One region of the Pseudalkalibacillus sp. Hm43 genome, then DNA from elsewhere that is predicted to be linked to it. Evidence: a T-box and tRNA genes for the amino acid it is inferred to sense, from the RefSeq annotation. Region 1 holds a T-box; the other holds one or more tRNA genes.
What was found. The T-box of region 1 lies ahead of pheS (phenylalanine--tRNA ligase subunit alpha). A T-box ahead of a tRNA ligase gene usually reads a tRNA of that ligase, here a tRNA-Phe.

Region 1 (3,382 bases):
GCTTCGCTTTTTTGATTTTAAAATCACCTGGTAAGACTGCGCCGACTTTCGCGACAGCAACCTTTTGACCTGCAGCGACATTTGGAGCACCACAAATGATTTGGACCGGCTCGTTTTCACCGATGTTCACTTTACACACGTTCAATTTATCAGCGTTCGGATGTTGCTCGCATGCTTCCACATGTCCGACGACAACACCAGAGATCCCTTTGTTCAAGGATTCGACGCCTTCAACTTCTATTCCGCTTTTCGTAATGCGATCTGCAAGCTCATCTGGCGTGACACCTTCCAGATCGACGTATTCTTTCAACCAATTATAGGATACTAACATGATTTCACTCCCCTTGATTCATCAGTTCATTTTCACTACTTCAATTTCAATCTAAGTTTAAAAAGAGGACAAACAGAGCAGAGAAGTTCGAGGCGCGGAAGCCACGAGGACCGGAACGTAGATTGCAACTACTTGAGGACCGGAGTGGAAACACAACAAAGAAATTCGATAGCTATGTTTACCGCACTTTTTAAACAACAACTAAGCTCGTTTGAATTGTTCTAGGAACCTAACATCATTCGCATAAAAATGACGGATATCATCGATGCCGTATTTCAGCATGGCGATTCGTTCTGGTCCCATTCCGAATGCGAATCCTGTGTACTCTTTGGAATCGAATCCTGCCATTTCAAGTACGTTCGGATGTACCATTCCAGCACCTAATATTTCAATCCAGCCTGTACGTTTACAGATCGAGCAGCCTTTACCGTTACATTTGAAGCAAGATACATCCACTTCTACCGATGGTTCAGTGAACGGGAAGAAGCTCGGACGTAAACGAATTTCTCTCTCTGCACCGAACAACTTTTGAGCGAACAACGTTAACGTACCTTTCAAATCACTCATACGGACATCTTTATCAACGTAAAGCCCTTCAATCTGCATGAACTGATGGGAGTGTGTCGCATCATCTGTATCACGGCGGTATACCTTACCAGGGCTGATGATTTTGACAGGTCCTCTTCCTTCATGCTTTTCCATCGTACGCGCTTGAACCGGTGACGTTTGCGTACGAAGCAAAATGTCTTCTGTAATAAAGAAGGAATCCTGCATATCACGTGCCGGGTGATTCTTCGGTAAGTTCAATGCTTCAAAATTATAATAGTCCGTCTCTACCTCAGGACCTTCTGCAACAGAGAAGCCCATTCCGATGAACAAGTCTTCAATTTCTTCAATGACAGCCGTAAGAGGGTGTGCATTCCCTTTACGAACCGGGCGTCCCGGTAATGTCACATCGATGGTCTCACTACTTAGCTTCGCATCGAGCGCTTCTCTTTCAAGCTTTTCCTGCTTTGTTTCGACTTTCTGAGTGATGGCGTCACGCACCTCATTGGCGAGCTGACCCATTTTCGGTCGCTCCTCTGCCGGAAGTTTCCCCATTCCTTTCAACACTTCCGTAATCGGGCCTTTCTTTCCTAAATACTCGACACGGATATCCTGCAATTCTTTCAGTGAAGCTGCTTTCTCAATCTTCTCTACAGCCTCACCTTGCAAGGTCATCAAACGTTCTTGCATAACAGTTCCTCCTTTATCCTTCTTAAAAAATGAATTCAAAAATAAGTCCAAACTTACACGTATTTCACCCTGGCTAATCTAAAACCTAGTACAACCTCGAATAATCCTCATTGCTCTCCTATCCAAAAAGTTTTTTGTGAGTGGAACGAACGGTCTCTTGAAGTATGTGAGTCATCGTCAAACTTGTTTGTAAGTGACTCACCATACGGAAAGAGACGATAGGAGAGCAAAAATGAAATTAAAAAAACCTCCGCCCCCACAAAGGGACGAAGGTTTCGCGTTACCACCCTAATTAACAATCACAAAAAAACACAATTGTTCACTTCATCATTTAACGGATTTCCCGGCACAATCTTAGCTCATCGCACAACACGACCAGTGTTCGAAAGGCAACTCCGGACTGAATTCCATTACCTCAACCATAAGCATGCTCCCAGTCTATGGCACGCTCTCCCTGAAAGGTGACAAATAATGTACTACTTTCCATCATCGTTTTTCATATCTTATCCAATTGTTTTCTACTACTGTATTATAAAAGTTCCATTTCGTTCATGCAACTATTATCGACCTATTGGCTCAACTTTAAACCATACAGCAAGATACCAGCCGCAACCGCTACGTTCAACGACTCTGCTTTTCCATAGATCGGCACGTATAGATTCTGATCCGTCTGTGCCAACAGATCTGGATGGACACCATTAGCTTCATTCCCTAAAATCAGCGCGTATCCACCGTCCGGTTTTTCATCAGTATAGGGAACGCCACCTTCCAATGCAGTGCCATATACTTTGATTCCTTTTTCTTTTAACGTCGGAATCCAGTCGGTCAAATCACCCTTCAGGATTGGCATGTGGAAAATCGATCCTTGTGTGGAGCGGAGCACTTTGCTGTTATAGACGTCTACACTCCCTTGACCGAGTATGACGCCATCTGCCCCCGAACTGTCTGCCGTACGGATGATCGTTCCGAGGTTTCCTGGATCTTGTATCCCATCAATTAAAATGTATGTACCCTCCGGATTCAGTTCATGCTTTTCTTGTTGGAATTGGACAATCGCCACAATTCCTTGAGGCGTTTCCGTATCCGTCAGTTCTTTGATGACGGAATCCGTCGCGAGCCAGGTCGTCACATTGCCCGTATGCCATTCATGCGGTACACGGAAAGACTCTTCGATGATCAAGTCGGTGACTTCAGCATGATGGTTCAACGCTTCCTCGATCAGATGAGGACCTTCAATGATAAAGGCACCTGCTTTTTCCCGACCTTTACGGCTCTTCAACTTCTTCCATTCTTTCACTCGTCCATTTTTTGGTGATGTAATTCGATTCATGGCCTTCATTCCTTTAATTCCTCGAAATAATAATGATATTATACGTCAATCTGATACATAATCCAATGAAACTGGATAAAAACTATCAACATACAAATGCTATGAGCAATACTCCAATTACAAATAAGAGGTGAAAAGGTATGGATTTGAACTTAAGAAAAGCGGTTTTGGCCAACGTTTCCGGTAACAGTCATGATGAACTGGAAAGCACGATTATGGAAGCAATCAAGAGTGGCGAAGAAAAAATGCTCCCTGGTCTCGGCGTACTGTTTGAAGTCATTTGGCAGAATGCCGATGAGAATGAGAAGAATGAACTGCTTGAAATCTTGTCAGAAGGACTTCAATAACCCATACATCCATAAAAAAAGGACCTCAGCTGCAGGTCCTTTTTTCGTATTAACATTGAATGATTTTTTCAACCTGCTTCTGATCAAGTCCTTTGATGATCTCGACCATCAAGCGCACCGCATTCTCATAATCATCAC
Region 2 (3,382 bases), 1.6 Mb from region 1:
TCGTTTGTACAGGATAGGTAGGAGCCTTAGAAGCCGGACCGCTAGGTTCGGTGGAGGCGTCGGTGGGATACTACCCTGACGGTATTGAAATTCTAACCCAGGACCGTGATCCGGTTCGGAGACAGTGTCAGGTGGGCAGTTTGACTGGGGCGGTCGCCTCCTAAAGTGTAACGGAGGCGCCCAAAGGTTCCCTCAGAATGGTTGGAAATCATTCGCAGAGTGTAAAGGCACAAGGGAGCTTGACTGCGAGACCTACAAGTCGAGCAGGGACGAAAGTCGGGCTTAGTGATCCGGTGGTTCCGCATGGAAGGGCCATCGCTCAACGGATAAAAGCTACCCTGGGGATAACAGGCTTATCTCCCCCAAGAGTCCACATCGACGGGGAGGTTTGGCACCTCGATGTCGGCTCATCGCATCCTGGGGCTGAAGTAGGTCCCAAGGGTTGGGCTGTTCGCCCATTAAAGCGGTACGCGAGCTGGGTTCAGAACGTCGTGAGACAGTTCGGTCCCTATCCGTCGCGGGCGCAGGAAATTTGAGAGGAGCTGTCCTTAGTACGAGAGGACCGGGATGGACACACCGCTGGTGTACCAGTTGTTCCGCCAGGAGCATCGCTGGGTAGCTACGTGTGGACGGGATAAGTGCTGAAAGCATCTAAGCATGAAGCCCCCCTCAAGATGAGATTTCCCATCGCGTCAAGCGAGTAAGATCCCTCAGAGATGATGAGGTTGATAGGTCTGGTGTGGAAGCGTGGTGACACGTGAAGCTGACAGATACTAATCGATCGAGGACTTAACCACAATACTTACGTTTTCAAGAACCGTTATCTAGTTTTGAAGGAATGGTTCCTTCAACTTCATAGTCTGGTGACGATAGCGAAGAGGTCACACCCGTTCCCATGCCGAACACGGAAGTTAAGCTCTTCAGCGTCAATGGTAATTGGGGGCTTCCCCCTGTGAGAGTAGAACGTCGCCGGGCTATACTATATCGATCCGCAGTAGCTCAGTGGTAGAGCTATCGGCTGTTAACCGATCGGTCGCAGGTTCGAGTCCTGCCTGCGGAGCCACGGAGAGCTGTCCGAGAGGTCGAAGGAGCACGATTGGAAATCGTGTGTACGGTTTTAACCCGTACCGAGGGTTCGAATCCCTCGCTCTCCGCCATTAAGAAATTCATACTACATAACTATATATCGGCCCCTTGGTCAAGTGGTTAAGACACCGCCCTTTCACGGCGGTAACACGGGTTCGAATCCCGTAGGGGTCACCATTCATATTGGAGGATTAGCTCAGCTGGGAGAGCACCTGCCTTACAAGCAGGGGGTCGGCGGTTCGATCCCGTCATCCTCCACCATTTAATTCATATCGTCGCGGGGTGGAGCAGTCTGGTAGCTCGTCGGGCTCATAACCCGAAGGTCGTAGGTTCAAATCCTATCCCCGCAACCAAAATAATTCATTGAACAACGTCGAATCGACATTCTTTCAATGAATATCTGAAGTACCCGTAAGGGTGCAACCAAATTAAAACTTACTACGTCGATTTTACTTCATAGTTAGTTTTAGATCGTGGTACCCGTAAGGGTGCAACCAAATTAAATTCTTACAAGATGGACCCGTGGTGTAGGGGTTAACATGCCTGCCTGTCACGCAGGAGATCGCCGGTTCGAATCCGGTCGGGTCCGCCATCTTGGCTCGATAGCTCAGTCGGTAGAGCAGAGGACTGAAAATCCTCGTGTCGGCGGTTCGATTCCGTCTCGAGCCACCATTGGTTTGCTGGCCTAGCTCAATTGGTAGAGCAACTGACTTGTAATCAGTAGGTTGGGGGTTCAAGTCCTCTGGCCAGCACCATTTTCTCTTTCAGGAATAGATTGGTTATGATTCCTGATTTTACACTTGAAACAGAGTGAAATCTGTACTACAATATTAATTGTCTCTTTGGAGGGGTAGCGAAGTGGCTAAACGCGGCGGACTGTAAATCCGCTCCCTCAGGGTTCGGCGGTTCGAATCCGTCCCCCTCCACCATTTAGGGGTATAGTTTAACGGTAGAACAGAGGTCTCCAAAACCTCCAGTGTGGGTTCGATTCCTACTACCCCTGCCAATTTTACAACTAAAATAATAATGGCGATTGTGGCGAAGTGGTTAACGCACCGGATTGTGGTTCCGGCATTCGTGGGTTCGATTCCCATCAGTCGCCCCATTACGTTGGGCTATAGCCAAGCGGTAAGGCAACGGACTTTGACTCCGTCATGCGTTGGTTCGAATCCAGCTAGCCCAGCCAAATTTCGCGGAAGTAGTTCAGTGGTAGAACACCACCTTGCCAAGGTGGGGGTCGCGGGTTCGAATCCCGTCTTCCGCTCCATTAAATTCTTAAATGAACTGCCGAAAGTGGTACTCGATTTTTTATATAAAACATAAGATAGAGTACGGCGGCATAGCCAAGTGGTAAGGCACGGGTCTGCAAAACCCTTATCCCCCGGTTCGAATCCGGGTGCCGCCTCCATAACTACCCAGCCGGGGTGGTGGAATTGGCAGACACACAGGACTTAAAATCCTGCGGTAGGTGACTACCGTGCCGGTTCAAGTCCGGCCCTCGGCACCATATGAATTTAATATCTTTCTTTTATTGACACATGCCGGTGTGGCGGAATTGGCAGACGCGCACGACTCAAAATCGTGTTCCTCACGGAGTGTCGGTTCGACCCCGACCACCGGTACCATTACATAATCTAAAGTCAATGCTTTGATTAACTCAAAGTATTGGCTTTTTTTGTTGTCTCATAAAGCACACAGTGTGTTTTTTTACATACATCTTTTCGAATTGTAGACCATAGGAATATGTGGTTTTTGATTTTGCTTGTTCGGAGGGATTCATAGTGGAGATGGCAAAAGAATTACTCATCTTATTCGGAAGGGTCGTAACCATTCTTCCTTTACTTTTAGTCGTGACCTTGTTTATGGGAAAGAGGTCCATTGGAGAACTTCCTGTATTCGATTTATTGATTTTACTTACATTAGGGTCTGTAGTCGGTGCGGATATTGCGGAACCGGATGTCGTACATATTCATACCATTGTCGCTATTATTCTGATTGGAATCCTTCAAAAACTCGTTGCAAAATTGAAGATCATGAATCGGAAGTTTGGAAAGCTGGTTACTTTTGAACCGACGGTGGTGATCCAGGACGGTTCATTTATCATTGAAAATCTCAAAAACATGCAATACTCGATTGATAATGTTCTTCTCATGTTAAGGGAGAAAGACATTTTTGACATTACGAGTGTAAAACTTGGGATCATAGAAGCGAATGGGCAATTGACCGTGTTGAAAAAGCCGGAAAAATCCCCGGTAACCGTAGAGGATTTACAGATTTATAAGCCACATGTCGATCT

Region 2: it encodes a tRNA-Phe, which carries the amino acid that the T-box ahead of pheS (phenylalanine--tRNA ligase subunit alpha) is inferred to sense. The anticodon was not compared.

Annotation. Positions count from the first base shown of each region.
Region 1 covers NZ_CM135129.1:3,507,126-3,510,507, reverse strand. The annotation lists gene pheT (phenylalanine--tRNA ligase subunit beta) at 1-331, opposite strand, end outside; gene pheS (phenylalanine--tRNA ligase subunit alpha) at 533-1,567, opposite strand; T-box leader at 1,827-2,066, opposite strand; gene ACXQIQ_RS18215 (TrmH family RNA methyltransferase) at 2,136-2,897, opposite strand; gene sspI (small acid-soluble spore protein SspI) at 3,038-3,244, shown strand; gene ACXQIQ_RS18205 (M42 family metallopeptidase) at 3,294-3,382, opposite strand, start outside.
Region 2 covers NZ_CM135129.1:1,876,053-1,879,434, reverse strand. The annotation lists rRNA gene ACXQIQ_RS09995 (23S ribosomal RNA) at 1-797, shown strand, start outside; rRNA gene rrf (5S ribosomal RNA) at 860-975, shown strand; tRNA gene ACXQIQ_RS09985 (tRNA-Asn) at 989-1,063, shown strand; tRNA gene ACXQIQ_RS09980 (tRNA-Ser) at 1,065-1,157, shown strand; tRNA gene ACXQIQ_RS09975 (tRNA-Glu) at 1,189-1,263, shown strand; tRNA gene ACXQIQ_RS09970 (tRNA-Val) at 1,272-1,347, shown strand; tRNA gene ACXQIQ_RS09965 (tRNA-Met) at 1,363-1,439, shown strand; tRNA gene ACXQIQ_RS09960 (tRNA-Asp) at 1,603-1,678, shown strand; tRNA gene ACXQIQ_RS09955 (tRNA-Phe) at 1,683-1,758, shown strand; tRNA gene ACXQIQ_RS09950 (tRNA-Thr) at 1,766-1,841, shown strand; tRNA gene ACXQIQ_RS09945 (tRNA-Tyr) at 1,931-2,015, shown strand; tRNA gene ACXQIQ_RS09940 (tRNA-Trp) at 2,019-2,092, shown strand; tRNA gene ACXQIQ_RS09935 (tRNA-His) at 2,116-2,191, shown strand; tRNA gene ACXQIQ_RS09930 (tRNA-Gln) at 2,198-2,272, shown strand; tRNA gene ACXQIQ_RS09925 (tRNA-Gly) at 2,279-2,353, shown strand; tRNA gene ACXQIQ_RS09920 (tRNA-Cys) at 2,420-2,494, shown strand; tRNA gene ACXQIQ_RS09915 (tRNA-Leu) at 2,505-2,593, shown strand; tRNA gene ACXQIQ_RS09910 (tRNA-Leu) at 2,627-2,711, shown strand; gene ACXQIQ_RS09905 (DUF421 domain-containing protein) at 2,868-3,382, shown strand, end outside.